Regions from separate parts of the Janthinobacterium goodfellowi genome, predicted to be linked through region 3. Evidence: predicted binding sites of a transcription regulator. Region 3 holds the regulator's gene; each other region holds the start of a gene.

Region 1 (6,385 bases), on a different contig from region 3:
CCTGCTGCAGCTCCTGGCCGAATTCCAGGATGGTGTCGTCGTCCTCGTCGTGATACCAGTTCAGGCGCACCTGGTTGCCGTCCACGGCCGCCTGGTTCAGGGTGTCGAACAGGGTAAACAGCATCTTCGTGCTGGAGCTGTTGAAGTAGGCCAGCGAGACGTTGACGGTGATGGCTGCTGCGCGGCAGTCTTCCAGGTAGGCGCGCACGGCGGCGATCAGCGGGCCATAGAAGGCGGCCGCGTTTTCCGGATACGACTCGCCCTTGATCGACAGGGTGTGCTGCTCGAAACGGAAGTCGATTTCGGGCGAACTCGGGGTCGCGGCGATGAACAGTGGTGACGGTAATTGCATATGCTTTCCTGAGTCGGCTCTTTCAAATGATGGCTTTGATGCAGAAGATGGTGTGGCCAGGCTCCTGTGGGTCCTGGACGAATTCGAATTCCAGCGGTTCGCTGGCGTCGCGCGCCATGGTGAGAAAACCCAGGCCCGCGCCCTTGCTGTCGGACGGCGCTTCCTCGCGCAGGGCCTTCTTGTAGGCCAGGCGGATTTCTTCCATCGTCATCGTGTGCAGCGGCTCCAGGCGGGCGCGGATCTGCGCCACGTTGTCCGTCGAGACGGGGTTGGCGCACAGCAGGAAAAAGCTGTCGCCGCGCGTGCCGATGCAGAATGAGCCGCGCCGCATCTGCTGGTCCAGCTGCGCGTCGGGCGTCAGGCTGTCGGCCGAATAATGCATGATGTTTTGCGACATCTCGATGAACGAGGAAAAGATGCGCCGCCGCGTGGGTCCGGCCGCGCCGGCCGTATCGAGGCGCGCCTTGATGGTTTCGGAAATGGCGCTGACCACGTGCTGCGAGAAATAGCCCACGTAAAAAAAGATGATGTTGCGCTTGCGGGCCACATCCCAAAACTCGTTGAATTCTTCGTACAGCACGTCCGTGCTCCTGGCTAGCCGGTGACCCGGTGTCTTGTTGATAAGGTGGCTCGATGGCGCCCGAACTACAGGCGGAAACAGAAAAAGGTCAGGTCGTCGCGGCGTGGTTGCGCGCCTTGCCAGGCGGCGCTGTCCTGCAGCAGGGCCGCTGCCACGTCGCTGGCCGGCGCGTCGCGCCGCGCCAGCAGCTGCTCGCGCATGCGCCGCTTGCCATAGGCGATGTCGCGCGCGCCGCCGATCTGGTCGAGCAAGCCGTCGGTGGTGATGAACAGCAGGCTGCCGGCGGGAATGTCGGGCGTCTCGTTGTGCCAGCAGTAGCCGGCCGGCGTGTCGACATAGCCCACGCCCATGCGCGCGCCGTCGATGGCGCGCACGGCGTCTTCGCCCGGCGCCACCACGTGCAGCGCCAGTTTCGCCCCCGCGAAACGCAGGCTGGCGCTGGCCGTGTCGTAGCAGAGGAAGGCGCAATCCATGCCGTCGTTCGAGCCGGCGTGGGCGCTGTCGGCGCCGTCCTGGCCCAGCAGGGTCTTGATGGCGCGGCTGACGGCGCCGATCAGGGCGGCCGGATCGCGCGGCCCCCGTTCGCGCAAGGCCTGGCTCAGGGCCGACGAGGCGATCAGGGTCATGAAGGCGCCTGGCACGCCGTGGCCCGTGCAGTCGGCGATGGCGGCGAACCAGCCTCCTTCGTAACGTTCGAAAAAGTAGAAGTCGCCGCCGACGACGTCGCGCGGCTGCCATTCCAGGTGGGCGTCGGGCAGGGTGGCGCGCAATTCCGCATCGGAAGTGCGCAGCAGCGCGCGCTGGATCACGCTGGCGTAATCGATGCTGTGCATGATCTGCCGGTTCTTTTCCGCCTGCATGGTGGCCACCACGTTCATCAGCTGCAAGCCGAAGCCCACGCCGGCCAGCGCGCCATCTTCGGTGATGATGAAGCCGTCGGCCAGCGCCTTCTCTCCCGCCTCGACGGCGCGGAAGGTGAGGTCTTCGATGCTCATGGCGCCATCGACGATCAGCGGTTCCTTGTCCATGAAGGCGATGCAGCTCTTCTTGCCGTAGACCTCGTGATAAAAGGGCTTGGACATCTGCGACATGAAGATATTGCGGCTGATCAAGCCGATGGGCTTTTGCTGCTCCGTGACGGGCAGGCTCATCATGTCACGCCGCTCCGTGAACAGTTCCAGCACGGCGAAGTTGCTGGCGTCGGCCTGCACGGATTCCGTGGGAATGCACAGATCAAGCGCCACCGACGTGCGATAACGGGGAAGATGCAATCGAGAAGCGTTGAACTCCACAGCGGCTACCTTTACATGACGATCGGACCCTTGTTGTCGCGAGAGCAAGGCGACTGACAAACAGGCAATATCATCATGGTAGCCTGTGAATATGACGGCTTGATTACCGGCTTGTCAAAACCGTATGCAAGATGGCTGCATGGCAAGCCGTTGCCGGGCTTACAGGCGCCGCGCCAGCGCCTGCGCCTGTTCCAGCCAGCGCGTCCGCTGCGCTTCGGTGGAATCGATCATGGGGCCAAAGCTGGCCACCTTGACGGGCTTGACGCCGCAAAATTCCAGGGTCGTCTTGCGCAGCTGGTGGATGCCGGGCATGTGGTAGACCCAGCGGAAATACCAGGGCGGCGTATCCATCGCCACCAGCAGCTGCGCCGTGCGTCCCAGCAGCAACTGGGCGGGAAAGGCCTTGCCCGGGCGATACTTGAAGGCAAAGCCGGGCAGGAAGATGCGGTCGACAAAGCCTTTCAGCAGGGCCGGCGCGCCGCCCCACCAGATCGGGTAGGCGAACACCAGGTGTTCGGCCCAGATGATGGCTTCCTGCGCGGCCAGCAAGTCCGGCTCCAGCGGCTGCACCTGGCGGTAGCCTTCATGCAGGTTCTGGTCGAAATCCAGCTGGCCCAGGCGCACTTCGCGCACGGTATGGCCTGCGCTGCGGGCCGTGGCGGCGTAGGCCTCGGCCAGGGCGGCGCAGAAACTGTCGCTGGATGGGTGGCCGAGGAGAATCAAGATGCGCTTGGGTGTCGTTTTGGTCATGATGCAGGCTGTCCGTTAAAGAAGAGCTTGCATGCTAAAGCCTGCCCCTAATGGCAGAGTCAAGCGCGGATTTTCAGGCTGCCTGCAGTTGCTGGCGCGCCAGGCAGTCGCGGATTTCCGTGTCGATATCGGCCAGTTGCACGTCGAGCTGGCGCAGGCGGGCGATATCCTGCCGCACCTGCGCGCGCTTGGCATCGATGTGCCGCGACAGGGCGGCCCAGTCGGTCTCGTCGCCGGCCAGGACGGGCAGCAGTTCAGCCAGGCGGAAGCCCAGGACCTGGGCCTGCCGTATCAGTTTGACCTGCGCCAGGTCTTGCTGCGTGTAGACTCTGTAGGCGCCGGAACGGCGCACATCGCCCAGCAAGCCGAGCGCTTCATAGTGGCGCAAGGCCTTGGGCGAGGTGCCCGCCAGGCGGGCGATTTCTCCGATGTACATGGGTGATCCTTTCTCGAGCGTGAGCGAATCTTACCGCAAGGCAGTGGTGTCCAGGCGGCCCAGGCACCTTCAGGCCCGGCGCGGCGGGATTTTCTTCGCCGTGCACTCGGCGCAGGTGCCGTACAGCGACAGCGCGTGCTCGTGCAGCACGAAGCCCCGTTCGGCGGCGATTTCGTTCTGGCGCAGTTCGATGCCTTCGTCGACGAATTCATCGACCTTGCCGCAGCCCGTGCAGACCAGGTGGTCGTGGTGCTGGCCTTCGTTCAGCTCGAAGACGGCGTGGCCCGATTCGAAGTGCCGGCGAAACAGGATGCCCGCTTCGGCAAACTGCGTCAGCACGCGGTAGATGGTGGCCAGGCCCACGTCGATCTTTTCGGCCAGCAAGAGTTTATAGACATCGTCCGCACTCAGGTGCTTGATCGTGCCTTCCTGGAACAGCTGCAGAATCCGCAGGCGGGGGATAGTTACCTTCAAGCCCGATTCACGCAGTTCCCTCAATATATCCATGTCTCCCATTCCTTGTTGTAGTCGCCAAGCGAGGTAAGCCATTATATCGCAAATGATAATCATTACTATTCTCATTTGTGTCGTGCGAACTGCATGGGGCGGATGATGGAAAAATCGCGCTCACATCGCTACACTGTGCAGCAGGCAATAACAATGGAGGGGACATGGACCGATTCGATGCGATGCGCATCTTTACGCGCATCGTCGAACTGCGCAGTTTCACGCAGGCGGCGCATGACCTCGGCTATCCGAAGGCGACCGTCACGCACGCGATCAAGCAACTCGAAGCGCGGCTGCGCGTGCGCCTGCTGCAGCGGACCACGCGGCAAGTCACGCCCACGCCCGATGGCGAGGCGTATTACCAGCGCTGCGCACGCCTGCTGGCGGACCTGGAAGAAACGGAAGCCGTGTTTTCCTCGGCGGCGCAGCAGCCGGCCGGCAAGCTGCGCATCGACTTGCACGCGACCCTGGCCATGCACTTCGTCATGCCCGTGCTGGAGCAGTTCTGCGCCCGCTATCCCTTGATCGAACTGGAAATCGGCATGGGCGACCGCCTCGTCGACCTGGTGCGCGAAGGCGTCGATTGCGTGCTGCGCGTGGGCGAACTGGGCGACTCGTCGATGGTGGTGCGCAGGGTGGCGCTGCTGGAGCAGGTGACCTGTGCCAGCCCCGCCTACCTGGCCGCGCACGGCACGCCGGAGAACCTGGCGCAGCTGGCGGGGCATCGCGCCGTCAATTTCTTTTCCGCCCAGACAGGCAAGGTCTGGCCCTTCGATTTCAAGGCGGATGGGCAGCGGCACAGCGTGGCCTTGCCGGGCACGGTGTCCGTCAACAATGCGGACGCGTATCACGCGTGCTGCCGCGCGGGCATGGGCTTGATCCAGGCGCCCCGTTATCACCTGGAGCGGGCGCTGGCGGCCGGCGAGCTGGTGGAAGTGCTGCGGGACTGGCGTCCCGACCCGCTGCCTGTGTCCGTGCTGTATCCCCATCACCGGCAATTGTCGCCGCGCGTGCGCGTGTTTGCCGACTGGGTCGCCAGCCTGTTCGCCGAGGCGGCGTGATTTTGCAACGCCGCATTTTCTTGACCTGGGCAAAGGAAAAAATCCCTCTGTTGATGCCATCTAGCACTATTTGATGTGGATCAAAGTTTTTGTTGCACTGCACTCTTAGACTTCGCAGCGTTACTTAACGACAGAGGGAAATAAAATGAAAAAGTCCGCAACTGCAGCAGCAATCGTTTTGGCCGCCATCGGCGCATTCGCCGGCAATGCGATGGCACAGGAAAGCCCTTGGCTGGTCCGCGCCCGCGCCGTGCATATCGATCCGGCCGATAAATCTGCTCCTGTTGGTGGCGTCGGCGCATCCGACCGTTTGACGGTCAGCAGCAAGACGATTCCTGAAATCGATATTTCGTACTTCTTCACGCCGAATATCGCTGCCGAGCTGATCTTGACCTACCCGCAAAAGCATGACGTCAAGCTCGACGGCAACAATATTGGTACCTTCAAGCACCTGCCACCGACCCTGTCGCTGCAATACCACTTCATGCCTGAAAAACAGTTCAGCCCTTACGTGGGCGCGGGCGTGAACTACACGAATATCTCGGACGTGAAATTGCTGAACGGCGCCGGCCGCCTGGAGCATGACAGCTGGGGTTACTCGCTGCAAGCCGGTGTCGATTACAAGCTGGACAAAAACTGGTCCCTGAACTTCGACATCAAGAAAGTGCAGATCCGCAGCGACGTGTTCATCGGTGGCGCCAAGGCCAGCGAAGTCAAGGTTGATCCATTGCTGATCGGTGTAGGCGTCGGCTACCGCTTCTAAATGTAGTGTCGATAGCGCCCGCAAGGCGCGGACAATAAAAAAGGACGGCCTTGGCCGTCCTTTTTGCATTGCATGCGCCGTTTATTTTTTCAGCGTCTTTTCCAGCGCCAGCTGGTAGTCCGTCTTTTCGTAGCCGGCCAAATACTTGTTCGTCGCGTCGAGGAAGGCGCGCGAGCGGTAGGCCGCTTCCAGGTCCTTGACCCATGGCTTGGCCTTGTCGGCCGTGCGGATGGCCACCAGGTTGATGTAGCTGTCCGAGATCTTTTCCACGGCCAGGGCCGACGTCAGCTTCATGCCGGCGGCCAGGGCGAAGTTGCCGTTCACAAAAGCATAGTCGGCATCGGCCAGCGAACGTGGCAGCTGCGCCGCTTCCAGCGGCACCAGTTTCAGCTTCTTCGGGTTGTCCAGCACGTCGCGCTCGGAAGCGCGCAGCGGGTCGACGTTCGGTTTGAGCTTGATCCAGCCCATCTTGGCCAGCATCACCAGCGCGCGCGCCTGGTTGGTGGGGTCGTTCGGCATGGTGATGGTGGCGCCGTTCTTGACTTCCGCCAGGGACTTCTGCTTGCCGCCGTACAGACCGATCGGCATGGTCGGCACGGTGATCAGGGCGCTCAATGGCAGCTTGTTATCGGTGGCGAACTTGG
Region 2 (6,385 bases), on a different contig from region 3:
GGTAATCGTCGCTGTTACCGAGATCGCTCATCATGCGCGCTTCCAGCGCCAGCTGCTGCGGCAGGGTATTGGCGCCACTGAGAGCCAGCGCCTGCTTGGTGTACGCCAGGCCCTTGGTCGGCGCCGTGGAAAAGTGCACGGCCAGCTTGCGCGTTTCTTCCGCCAGTTGGGCATCGTCCACGCATTTCCAGATCAGGCCCCAGTCCTCGGCCTTTTCCGCCGTCAGTTTTTCTCCGAGCATGGCCAGACCCATGGCGCGCGCCGAACCGATCAGCCGTGGCAGGAAGAAGGTGCCGCCCGTGTCCGGGATCAGGCCCAGCTTGCAGAACACTTCGACGAAACTGGCCGACTTGCCGGCGATGACGATGTCGCAGGCCAGCGCCAGGTTGGCGCCCGCGCCGGCGGCCACGCCGTTGACGGCGCAGATCACGGGCATGGCCAGGGCTTTCAAGGCCAGCACCAGTGGCGCATAGTTTTTTTCCACCGATTCGCCCAGGTCCACGCCCTTCGAACCTGGTTCCACGGCGCGGTCGGACAAATCCTGGCCCGCGCAAAAGCCGCGGCCCGCGCCCGTCAGCACGAAGACGCGCACGGTGCTGTCGGCGTTCACTTGCGCAATCGCGTCGCGCACTTCCTCATGCATGGCTTGCGTAAAGCTATTGAGCTTGTCGGGACGGTTCAGGGTGAGCGTCGCGATACCCTGCTCGATGGTAAAGAGGATGTTTTGGTAGGTCATGGCGTCTCGCTTTGTAATAGGTACGGCAGGGCAGCAGCCCTGCGCCGGCTTTATTCTGCCTGATCGAAGTCGACGACGACCTTGTCGGTCAGCGGAAAACTCTGGCAGCTGAGGACGAAACCGCGCGCCACTTCGTAGTCTTCCAGCGCGTAGTTGACGTCCATCTCGACCTTGCCGTCGAGGATCTTGCAGCGGCAGGTCGAGCATACGCCGCCCTTGCACGAGTAGCGCATGTCCAGCCCCGCTCGCAAGCCCGCGTCGAGGATGGATTCCTTGTCCTTGTCCATCATGAAGGTGGTGTGGTTGCCATCCATGATGACGGTCACTTCCGTTTCCTGCACCGCATCCGCAGCCAGCTGGGCGCGCGGCTTGTGGGCGTTTTTCGGGATGCTGGCGGCGAACAGTTCGATCTTGATATTCTGTTTGGGCATGCCGGCCGCCTGCAGGGCAGCGGAGACACCGAGCATCATGTCCTCCGGGCCGCAGATGAAGGCGTTGTCGTAGTCTTCGACTTTGATCCAGTGCTGCAGGAACTGTTCGCATTTTTCCTGCGTGATGCGGCCGTTGAACAATTCGATGTCCTGCTGCTCGCGGCTCATCACGTAGACGAGATTCAGGCGCTCCAGGTACACATCCTTCAAATCCGTCAATTCTTCCTTGAAGATGACGGACGACGAGGCGCGGTTGCCGTAGAACAGGGTAAAACGGCTCAGGGGTTCCGTCAGCAGGGTCGTCTTGATGATGGAGAGAATGGGCGTGATGCCGCTGCCGGCCGCAAAGGCCAGGTAATGCTTGCGGTTGACGCAGTCGAGCGGCACGTTGAAGTGGCCCATGGGCGGCATCACCTCGATGGTGGCGCCGGCTTTCAGGGTGTCGTTGGCCCAGGTGGAAAAGGCGCCGCCCGGCGTGCGCTTGATGGCCACGCGCAGGCTGCCGTCCTGCACCGCCGAACAGATCGAGTACGAACGGCGCACGTCTTCCGCGTTGATGTTGGCACGCAGGGTCAGGTGCTGGCCCTGCTGGAAGCGGAACTGCTGCTGCAGTTCTGCTGGCACGTCGAACGTGACGGCGATGGTATCGCGCGTTTCGTTGCGCACGTTCGCTACGCGCAGCGGATAAAATTTACTCATGCTTCATCTCCAGTTTCTTCGGAACGTGTGCCTGATTTTTTTAGTGGCACTTGAAGTAGTCAAACGGTTCGCGGCAATCCAGGCATTTGTACAGGGCCTTGCACGGCGTGGAGCCGAACTGGCTGGTCAGCTGCGTATGCGTGGAACCGCAGTTCGGGCAAATGACGTCCAGCTTCGGCATCGGTTGCCGTTTCACGCCACCACGCAAGCCGCTGATGTCGATCACCTGCTGCTGCGGCGGCGCGATGCCGTAGCCTTTCAGCTTGGCCTTGCCGGCCTCGCTCATCCAGTCCGTGGTCCAGGCGGGCGCCAGCTGGTTTACCAGGGTCACCTTGGCCACGCCATGGCTGCGCAGGGCATCGGTGACGGCGTCGGCGATCACCTGCATGGCCGGGCAGCCCGAATACGTGGGCGTGATCGTCACGATGCACGCATCGCCATCCGTGACTTCCACGGCGCGCACGATGCCCAGGTCCACCACCGAAATGACGGGGATTTCCGGGTCCGGTACGTCGCCCAGCCAGGCCCAGACCTGGGCCGCGTCCAGCGCTGCCGCAGCCGTGTTCATTACCACTCCGCCCCGGGGTAGGCGCGCTGCAGGAACTGCATCTCGGCCAGAATAAAACCCAGGTGTTCCGTGTGCGTGCCCTGCTTGCCGCCCTTTTGCATCCACGCGTCGGGCGCCGGCATGATCAAGGTGGCTTCGGCGAAGATCTCGGCCACGTGCTCGAGGAACGCCCGGCGCAGCACGTCCGATGGCGGCGCGATGCCGGTGGCGACCATGGCCTGGTCGACGGCGTCGTACTTGAACATCTCGCCCGTGTACATCCACAGCTTGTCGGCTGCGGCCTGCGTTTTCGCATGGCTGTCCGCCGTGCCGTCGCCGAGGCGCACGATCAGGTCGCCGCTGCGGCGCAGGTGATACGTGACTTCCTTGATCGACTTGTGCGCCACTTCGACGATGCGCGCATCCGTCGATTTCGTCAGTTCCAGCAGCTGGAAGTAATGCCAGCTGTCGAAGAAGAACTGGCGCATCATGGTGTCGGCGTAATTGCCGTTCGGCTGTTCGACCAGCAGGCAATTCTTGAAATCGTGGGCGTCGCGCAAGAAGGCGATGTCGTCCTCGTCGCGGCCCGCGTTTTCCAGTTCCGCCGCATAGCTGAACCACAAACGCGTCTGGCCCAGCAGGTCGAGCGCCACGTTGGTCAGCGCCATGTCTTCTTCCAGCGCCGGTCCCTTGCCGCACAGCTGCGACAGCTGCTGGCTGAGGATCAGGGCATTGTCGCCCAGGCGCAGGAGGTAATTGACCTTGTCATCCATTGCAGGCGCTCCCATCACAGGTTCTTGACTTCTTCCGGCATCGGGAAGAAGGTGGGATGGCGGTACACCTTGCTGTTCGACGGCTCGAACAGGGCGCCCTTGTCGCCAGGGCTGCTGGCGACGATATCGGCCGCGCGCACCACCCAGATGCTCACGCCTTCATTGCGGCGCGTATAGACGTCGCGCGCATGGTTGACCGCCATGGTGGCGTCGGAAGCGTGCAGGCTGCCCACATGCTTGTGCGCCAGGCCGTGCTGGCTGCGGATGAAAACTTCCCACAAAGGCCATTCTTTGCTCATGTTGCTATCCCCTATCTGTCTTATGTAATTACGCTGCTGCTTTGTTAGCGGCTTGCTTGTCGGCATAGGCGACCAAGGCATCGCGGAACCATGCACCGTCTTCATACGCTTTCACGCGCGTTTGCAAACGCTCGCGGTTGCACGGGCCATTGCCCTTCAGGACATTGTTGAACTCGGACCAGTCGATCTCGCCGAATTCATAATGGCCCGTCTCCGCGTTGAACTTCAGGTCGGGATCGGGCACGGTCAGGCCCAGGTATTCGATTTGCGGCACGGTCTGGTCGACCATGCGCTGGCGCAATTCATCGTTCGAGAACAGCTTGATGCGCCATTGCGCCGATTGGGCGCTGTTGACGGAGGCGGCATCGGACGGGCCGAACATCATCAGCGATGGCCACCACCAGCGGTTCAAGGCATCTTGCGCCATGGCTTTCTGTTCGGGCGTCCCCTTGCACAGCGACATCATGATGTCGTAGCCCTGGCGCGCATGGAACGATTCTTCCTTGCAGACGCGGATCATGGCGCGCGCATACGGACCGTAGGAGCAGCGGCAGAGGGGAATCTGGTTGATGATGGCGGAGCCGTCGACCAGCCAGCCGATGGCGCCCATGTCGGCCCACGACAGGGTGGGATAGTTGAAGATGCTGGAATATTTGGCTTTGCCCGAATGCAAGGCAGCGAGCAAATCGTCGCGCGAGACGCCCAGGGTTTCCGCGGCGCTATACAGGTACAGGCCATGACCCGCTTCGTCCTGGATCTTCGCCAGCAGGATCGATTTGCGTTTCAGGGTCGGTGCGCGCGTGACCCAGTTACCTTCGGGCAATTGGCCGACGATTTCCGAGTGGGCGTGCTGCGAAATCTGGCGGATCAGGGTCTTGCGGTAGGCGTCCGGCATCCAGTCCTTGGCCTCGATCTTGATGCCTTCGTCGATGCGCGCCTGGAAAGCGCGCTCTTCCTGGCCCATGTCGTCGATGGAGCGGACGTTCTTGAGGCCGGTTTCAACCATTTGTGCGTACATGATGTGTCTCCCATGTCTTTGATTTGCGCAGCAACGCGGTGCGATGAACAGATAATACGATACAAAAAACGATTTGCATACACTTGATGTGAATCATTTTAAAAAATCGTATCTTGTGCCGCTTTTTTGTGCGTATGATATTGCTTATGAGAAAACACTATGGAGCGCTACCCGTGCTTCCGGCAAATTATTGCCGCGCTACCCGCGCAGCCAAGTAAACTGCTGCTTTTATTGAACCGACCGCAACACGGCCAGACCGGAACCACATGAAGAACACCCGCTGCACGGCATGGATAGCCGATTTCCTGGAAAGCGACCCACCGCGCTCGAAGTCCCTGGTGATGACCATCTTTGGCGACGCCATCGTGCCGCGCGGCGGCGCCATCTGGCTGGGCAGCCTGATCGAACTGCTGGCGCCATTCGGCGTCAATGACCGGCTATTGCGCACCAGCGTGTTCCGCCTGGCGCAGGAAGGCTGGCTCAGCTCGCAACGCGACGGCCGCCGCAGCGCCTATACGATACGCCCGGAAGCGCTGGCCCGCTTCGAACGCGCCTACCGCCGCATCTACGCGCCGCTGGTCGTGCATTGGGATGGCAGCTGGACCCTGGTGATCGGGCCGGCCGGCAGCATCGGCGCCGCCGAACGGGGCGCGCTGCGCAAGGAATTATTGTGGGCGGGCTACGGCTTGATTTCCCCTGGCATCTTTGGCCACCCGGCCAGCAATACGGAGGCGCTGGAAGATATCCTCGTGCGCAACGAAGTGCAGGGCAAGCTGTATGTTTGCCACACAACAGAGTTGCCAGGCGTCAGCACGCGCCCCCTGCGCGACATGGTGGGCGAATGCTGGGACTTGTCGGAAGTGATGGCTGGCTACGAAAAATTCATCGCCAGCTTCCAGCCCCTGCTGACCCTGCTGCAAGAAGCGCCCGCCTTCGATCCCGAGCAAGCGTTCGTCATCCGCTCGCTGCTGACGCACGCCTACCGCCGCGTGCAGTTGCACGACCCGCAACTGCCCGTCGAACTGCTGCCCGAACCGTGGCCTGGCACGCAAGCCTATGCGCTGGCGCGCGACCTGTACCGCATCACGTATGCGGCGGCCGAGGAACATATCCTGGCCACCCTGCGGCGCGAGGACGAGCACGCGCCCGACGTGGAGCCGTGGTTCTACGAGCGTTTTGGCGGACTTAATAGCTGAACCCAACGGCGTAGTACCGGGGTCGGCCCCTTGAGGGTCCGACCCCAGCCTTTGCGTTTAGGGTAAGAGACTAAACCCACCTCAAGCTACTGTTTCACCACCACTTGCTTGGCCCCCGCCAGCAAATCCTGCCCCAGCTTTTCCAGTGCATTGGCCTGCACCAGCATGGTGTCGAGGATGGCGACGTTGAAGGTGAATTCGGCCGGCGTCGTGTAGCCAGGAAAACGTATGATGCGCAGCAATTCCTGCAAGGTCGTGCCCTTGCCCAGGTGCGCCAGCGCGTCGCTGAGGGCGCTGATTTTCTTTTCCAGTTCGCGTATGTGGTTGCTATGGTCGTCCATGATGCTCTCCCCGTGTCGGAGCTTCCACGTTAGCAAAGCGCGCCCAGCATCGTTTGCGCCAGCACAAAGGCGTGGCTAAAACGGGTATCATCGCGCCATTGCACACGATGCAAAACCCATACGTTTTTATCAGGAACACTCATGACCATTAAAATCAGCCAGCAATTCGACGCCGGCGCGATCGAGGTGCTGCGCGCCGACGATGCCCAATCCATCGAGCTGAACATCCGCAAGGATTCCCACGCCGACATCACGCAGTGGTTTTACTTCCGCCTGCAAGGCGCGCAGGGCGAGGCGTGCACGATGCGCTTCATGAACGCAGGCAAGTCCGCCTACCCGGACGGC
Region 3 (6,385 bases):
TCAGACCCGGCGGGTCTGACCCCAGTTTTATGTTGCAGGCTTAATCCTTCAGCCTGGACAACCAATCGGCGGCGGCCGCCAGCGCCTGCTCCAGCTCCTGCGCCGTCTGCGCCAGCAGCGACGGCACCTCGTCGAGGCGGCCCGCATCGATGGCTTCCTCGGTGGCGAACGCGGCGCGGATCAGGCGTTTCGTGCCCAGGGTGCCGACGGAACCGCGCACGCCGTGCAGGATGCGCGCCACATCGCTGTGGCGGCCCGCCTGCAACGCCGTTTCGGCGTCGCGCACAGGCGTCATGCCCTTGTTCAGCGCGTCTTCCACCATACGCCGCAGCACGCCGCGCCCCTTCGCGTCGCGCCCCATCACGCGCATCAGCGGCGCCATGGAAAACACTTCCTCGTCGGTGACGGGCGCCGGCTCGGCCGTCTGCACTGGCGGGCGCTTGGGCAGGTGGCGCAGGATGACTTCCATCATCTCTTCCACTACCACGGGCTTGGCGATGAAATCGCTGATGCCGGCCGTCATGCAGCGCTCGCGCTCGGACGCCAGCACGCCGGCCGTCATGGCTATCACAGGCAGGTTCAGGCGCAGCTCCGAGCGGATGATGTGGGTGGCGCTGAAACCGTCCATGACGGGCATCTGCATGTCCATCAGCACGATGTCGTAGCGCAGCGCTTCCGTGCGCAGCCGTTCCACGGCTTGTAAGCCGTCGCCCACCACGTCCAGGGTGGCGCCCATGTGTTCGAGGATGCCGCGCGCCACGGCCTGGTTCAAATGGTTGTCTTCCACCAGCAGGAAATGCACGCCGGCCAGTTCCGTGCCCAGCGGCTGGTGCAGCATGCGCTGCTCGCCGCCGTCGTTCTTCGCGATCAGCGCCTGGTGCAGGGCATCGAACAGGCTCGAGCCCGTGATCGGCTTCATCAGCACGACGTCGGCCTCGGCCGCGCTGGAGATTTCCTCCAGGTGGTTGCGGGCGAAGGCGTTGACCATCACGACGATGGGCTGGCGCTGGCCGCTGGCCGCCTGGCGGATGGCCTTGGCCGTGGCCAGGCCGTCCATGACGGGCATGTGCCAGTCGGCCAGCACCACGTCGTACGGCTGCTGCTGCGCCAGGCGTTCGCGGTACAGTTCGATGGCGGCAAAGCCGGAATCCACTTCGTCGGCCAGCCAGCCCCACGCCTCGATCAGCTTGACGATCAGTTCGCGCGTGGTGCGGTTGTCGTCGGCCACCAGCAGGCGCAGCTGGCCCAGGGCGGGCGTGCGCCGCGTTTCGGCCGGCTGCGCCAGCATGTCGAACGGCACGCTGAACCAGAAGCGGCTGCCCTTGCCTTCGCTGCTGGCGACGGCGATGTCGCCGCCCATCATGTGGATCAGCTGTTTGCTGATGGCCAGGCCCAGGCCCGTGCCGCCGAAGCGCCGCGTGATGCTCTGGTCGCCCTGCGAAAACGCGGCAAACAGCTGCTGTTGCTGCAGTTCCGTCATGCCGATGCCCGTGTCGCGCACTTCGAAGCGCAGCCAGGCGCGGCCGTTGTCCTTCTCGGCCAGGCTGACGGCCACCACCACTTCGCCGCTCTCGGTGAACTTGATGGCGTTGCCGGCCAGGTTGACGAGGATTTGCTGCAGGCGCTGGGCGTCGCCCACGAGGCGGCGCGGCACGTCGGGCTCGACGGCAATGGCCAGTTCCAGCTCCTTTTCGCCCGCATTCATGGTCATCGTCGTGGCCAGCGTGTTCATGACCTCGTCGAGGTCGAATTCGACGGGCGACAATTCCATGCGGCGCGCCTCGATCTTCGAATAGTCGAGCACGTCGTTGAGGATGCCCAGCAGCGACTGGCCCGCCACGCGCACCATGGTCAGATACTTGCGCTGTTCCGTGTCGAGCTTGGTATTTCCCAGCAGATACACCATGCCCAGCACGGCATTGAGGGGCGTGCGGATTTCATGGCTCATGTTGGCCACGAAGTCGCTCTTCGCGCGGTTGGCCGCCTCGGCCCGGTCGCGTTCCTGCTCCAGCTCCGCCGCGCGCGATTCGAGTTCCTGCTGCAGCCGGTCGCGTTCGCTCATCAGGCCGTTGAACGCTTCCGTCAGTTCGCCGATCTCGTCGCGCTGCTGCACCGGCACGGGGGTGAAACGGCTGCCGCTGGTGCGCAGCGCCTGCAGGGTGTCGCGCAGGCGCACCAGGGGCGAGAGCAGGCGCACGGTGACCCAGCCCAGAACGGCTGCGGCCAGCAGCGAGGCGAGGATGCTCCACAGCACCAGCCGGTACAGCACGCCGTCGAACGGTTCGAAGGCGTCGTCGAGGGGCAGCGAGGCGGCCAGCAGCCAGTTCACCGATTTCAGGCGCTTGAAACTGTTGACGGCCGTGATGCCGCGGCTGTTGGTGCTGACCATGGTGCCTTCGCCATCGTCCTTCAGCAGCTGGGTGGTCGTCAGGTTGGCGTTCGGCAGGCGCGGCTGCAGCAAACGGCTGGTGTCGGGGTGCAGCACATAGCGCGGCACGGCGCCGCGCGTGAGGATGAAGTAATAGCCGCTCTTGCCGATCTTTTCCGAACGCAGGCGGCCCAGCAGGTTGTCCTTGTACAGGCGCAGCACGCCGATCAACACGCCGGCCACCCGGCCATCGGCGGCGAGTATGGGCGCGACCATCTGCACGATGGGCATGCCGCTCGATTTGCCCAGCATCGGCTCGGTGATCATGGGCTGGCGCGTGCGCAGCACGGTCTGGAAGTACTCGCGCTCGGCGACGTTGATGCCGGCGCGCCCCGCCACTTCCGGCATGTCGGCCACGACGGCGCCGTACGCGTCGAGCACCAGCACGTCGTCGAACAGCACCAGCATCGAGCGGCGCGAATAGTAGTCGCGCAATTGGGCGGGCTGGCCGATCAGTTCCGGCGGCTGCTGCCGTGCCGTCAGGGTGACGATCTGCAGCAGCATGCCCAGCTTGTCGTCGAGTTCGGCGGCGGTGCGGGTGATCAGCGACGATTGCTGGCTCAGCAGGACCCGGGTGAAATCGTCGCGCATGTGCTGCACCTGGATCATGGTGACCAGCGCGATCATGGCGATCGAGGTCAGGCTGGTAGCCAGCGCGACTTTTGCTTTGATGCCGAGAGGCTTCATGATTTCCTTTTCAGTACCGTGCGGCACAGGCGGCAGATAATGCTGTCAGGAATTTTCCTATCAATACCCCAGCTTGGCAAGCGCCGCCACGCAAATTGCCCTCTCCGCATGGGCTTTTGACGATGTTGCCATATAATTAAAGGCTGGACGTCGTTTATTCGCCGAAATTACGGTGAAATTGGCACACGGCAACCCGGTATGCAGTAAACTTGTTGTTGCATTTTCTTAAAGGTACCGACATGACTGAAGCGCTACTCACTCCAACCTTGCCCACAGTGAACGTGGAAGCGTTGCGAGCGCGATGCTCGACGTGCAGCATGCATCAATTGTGCCTGCCGATGGGCCTTGATGTGGGCGACATGGACAGGCTGGACCAGATCATCGGCCGCCGCCGCAAGATCGTGCGCGGCGCCTCGCTGTTCCGCATCGGCGACTCGTTCCAGAACCTGTACGCGATCCGCCTGGGGCACTTCAAGACGTACCAGATCAATCCGGGCGGCGAAGAGCAGGTGACGGGTTTCCAGATGGCCGGCGAACTGCTGGGCATGGACGCCATCAGCGCCGACCGCCACCACTGTAATGCGGTGGCGCTGGAAGACAGCGAAGTGTGTGAAATCCCGTTTTCCAGCCTGGAACAATTGCTGGGCAATATGCCGACCCTGCTCCGCCATTTCCACCGCATGATGAGCCAGGAAATCACGCGCGAGCAAAGCGTGATGCTGTTGCTGGGCAATATGCAGGCGACGCAGCGCTTTGCCGCCTTCATCGTCAACCTGGCGTCGCGCTATGAGGCGCGCGGCTATTCTGGCAGCAATTTCCAGCTGCGCATGTCGCGCGAGGAAATCGGCAACTACCTGGGCCTGACCATCGAGAGCGTCAGCCGCCTGCTGTCCAAGTTCAAGAAGGAAGGCTGGCTGCGCGTCTCCAACCGCGAGATCGAGATCCTGCAGCCGGCCAAGTTAAAAGCCATTACGGCCGGCACCGACGTCTGTAAATAAGGCTTACAGTTCCTCATCCGCGTGCAGCGCGATGCTGCGTTGCAACGGCCAGGTCCAGATGCCGGACAGGCGCCACTCGCGTTTGTCGTTTTCCACCAGCACCTGCCAGCGGCTGCGCTCGAGCATCGGCAGCGCCACCGAGAAATTGCCGGCCGCATCGGGCTGCACCAGCAGCTTGATATCCTTTTCCGGCAGGGTCGCATGCGCCAGGTGCAGCTGCAGCGGCCCCTGGTACGCCTTGCCGAAGCTGTGCACGGAACCGCTGAGGCGCGCTGCAGCGACGTCATACGCCAGGGTCGTATCCATCGCCAGGTTGCTGGCGACCGTATCGCGCCGCAAATCCTGGTTGATCGCCTTGCCCTGCTTGTAATAATCGCCCACCACCAGCGCGTCGGGCTGCGTAAACGCGATATAGCCCATGAAGCTGCCGACGACCACGGACAGGCCGGGACCGATCATCAGCAGCCATGGCCAGCGATGCTTGTACCACGGGGCAACGGGAGCTTGCAGTTTCAGACTGTCGGACATGGTATTTCTCCTGTGTTTCTGTGTGTACGGCCAGCCCCCATGCGGGGACCGGCCTTCCTGCATTAGCGCGGCACGATGAAGACCGCGCTTTCGCGCACATGCAGCGACGGATCGTCCAGCGAGTGCAATTCGATCGCTATCTTGTTCGACCCCTTCTCGCCGACGCCGTGCGGCACGCGCAGGCGGATCGGCCAGCCCAGCGTTTCCGTCGGCTGCAAGGTCACTTCTTCGCGCGTCAGCAAGGTCAGGCCCGGCAAGCCGGATGCGCTGATTTTGAAATGCTGGCTTTGCTCCGAGGTGTTCATGATCTGCAAACGATAGACGTTTTCGATCATGCCGTCTTCCACTTCGCGTCCCATCGAACCGCGGTCGCGGATCACGTCCATTTTCAGCGGCGTGCGCAGGGCCAGCGAAGTACACACGGCGATGATGATCAGGGCCAGGATGGACGTGTAGATCAGCACGCGCGGGCGCATGGCGCGCTGGCGGATCTGCTTCGAATTGAAGTTGTTTTCCATCGCATGGTCGGTGCTGTAGCGTATCAGGCCACGCGGCCGCTCGACCTTGTCCATCACGGTATTGCAGGCGTCGACGCAGGCGGCGCAGCCGATGCATTCATACTGCAGGCCGTTGCGGATATCGATGCCGGTCGGACACACCTGCACGCACAGGGTGCAATCGATGCAGTCGCCCAGCTTGTCGTTGTTGCCGGCCTTCTTGCTCATCGCGCCGCGTGGTTCGCCGCGCTTGGCATCGTAGGTGATGATCAGGGTGTCCTGGTCGAACATGGCGCTCTGGAAGCGCGCGTAGGGGCACATGTATTTGCACACCTGCTCGCGCAGCCAGCCCGCGTTGCCGTAGGTTGCCAGGCTGTAGAACAAGACCCAGAACCATTCCCAGGGACCGAAATTGAGGGTGGTCACCTCGCGCGCCAGTTCCTTGATCGGCGTGAAGTAGCCGACAAAGGTAAAGCCCGTCCACAGGGCGATGGCGCCCCAGACCAGGTGCTTGGCCGTCTTCTTGAATGCCTTGCGCACGGAGGGGCCCTGCTTGTCGAGGGCCATGCGCGCGCTGCGCGTGCCCTCGATGCGGCGTTCGACCCACAGGAAGATTTCCGTGTACACCGTTTGCGGGCAAGAGAACCCGCACCACACCCGCCCGGCAATGGCCGTGACGAGGAACAGCAGATATGCACAGATGATCAGCAGGGCCGCCAGATAGATGAAATCCTGGGGCCACAGCACGACGCCGAAAATGTAGAACTTGCGCGTGGTCAAATCGAACAGCAGGGCTTGCCTGCCATTCCAGGTCAACCACGGCAAGCCGTAGAACGCGAGCTGGGTAAGCCATACGCATACCCATCGCCAGGTAGCGTAGCGTCCTTTGGCCTCGCGAGGGTAGATTTGCTCGCGGGCCGCATACATCTTGATGACTTGAGGTTCCATTACATCATTTCACGGGCGTCTGGGGATTCGACAGGCTCCAGACATACGCCGACAGCACGTGTACCTTGGATTCGCCGAGGAAGTCGCTGAAGGCCGGCATGGTGTTGTTGCGCCCCTTGCGCACGGTTTCCATGATGGTATCGGCGCTGCCGCCGTACAGCCAGATCTTGTCCGTCAGGTTGGGCGCACCGAGCATCTGGTTGCCCTTCGCATCGGCGCCGTGACAGGCCATGCAGGCGCCGAACTTGGCCTTGCCCAGCACGGACTTGACGGGGTCCGAGGTGGAACCGGACAGGCTC

What was found. The regulator FNR, encoded in region 3, switches genes on or off when oxygen is low (the NO sensors DNR and NnrR bind a similar motif). The targets are predictions, from matches to a motif close to TTGATNNNNATCAA.
Region 1: a site for FNR is predicted at 5,049-5,062, ahead of ACQ4WQ_RS05060 (OmpW/AlkL family protein). Genes of this name have one in related genera too.
Region 2: a site for FNR is predicted at 4,587-4,600, ahead of paaA (1,2-phenylacetyl-CoA epoxidase subunit PaaA). Genes of this name have one in related genera too.

Annotation. Positions count from the first base shown of each region.
Region 1 covers NZ_JBNYXN010000001.1:1,096,475-1,102,859, forward strand. The annotation lists gene ACQ4WQ_RS05025 (DUF1987 domain-containing protein) at 1-352, opposite strand, end outside; gene ACQ4WQ_RS05030 (SiaB family protein kinase) at 375-932, opposite strand; gene ACQ4WQ_RS05035 (SpoIIE family protein phosphatase) at 998-2,203, opposite strand; gene ACQ4WQ_RS05040 (NAD(P)H-dependent oxidoreductase) at 2,384-2,974, opposite strand; gene ACQ4WQ_RS05045 (MerR family transcriptional regulator) at 3,048-3,410, opposite strand; gene fur (ferric iron uptake transcriptional regulator) at 3,480-3,917, opposite strand; gene ACQ4WQ_RS05055 (LysR family transcriptional regulator) at 4,082-4,978, shown strand; gene ACQ4WQ_RS05060 (OmpW/AlkL family protein) at 5,124-5,741, shown strand; gene ACQ4WQ_RS05065 (MetQ/NlpA family ABC transporter substrate-binding protein) at 5,823-6,385, opposite strand, start outside.
Region 2 covers NZ_JBNYXN010000006.1:31,535-37,919, forward strand. The annotation lists gene paaG (2-(1,2-epoxy-1,2-dihydrophenyl)acetyl-CoA isomerase PaaG) at 1-736, opposite strand, end outside; gene paaE (1,2-phenylacetyl-CoA epoxidase subunit PaaE) at 787-1,866, opposite strand; gene paaD (1,2-phenylacetyl-CoA epoxidase subunit PaaD) at 1,907-2,434, opposite strand; gene paaC (1,2-phenylacetyl-CoA epoxidase subunit PaaC) at 2,434-3,186, opposite strand; gene paaB (1,2-phenylacetyl-CoA epoxidase subunit PaaB) at 3,201-3,485, opposite strand; gene paaA (1,2-phenylacetyl-CoA epoxidase subunit PaaA) at 3,514-4,503, opposite strand; gene paaX (phenylacetic acid degradation operon negative regulatory protein PaaX) at 4,770-5,699, shown strand; gene ACQ4WQ_RS21300 (hypothetical protein) at 5,786-6,040, opposite strand; gene ACQ4WQ_RS21305 (M14 family metallopeptidase) at 6,182-6,385, shown strand, end outside.
Region 3 covers NZ_JBNYXN010000003.1:728,736-735,120, forward strand. The annotation lists gene ACQ4WQ_RS15720 (response regulator) at 41-3,115, opposite strand; gene fnr (fumarate/nitrate reduction transcriptional regulator Fnr) at 3,355-4,113, shown strand; gene ACQ4WQ_RS15730 (FixH family protein) at 4,117-4,641, opposite strand; gene ccoG (cytochrome c oxidase accessory protein CcoG) at 4,704-6,086, opposite strand; gene ccoP (cytochrome-c oxidase, cbb3-type subunit III) at 6,091-6,385, opposite strand, start outside.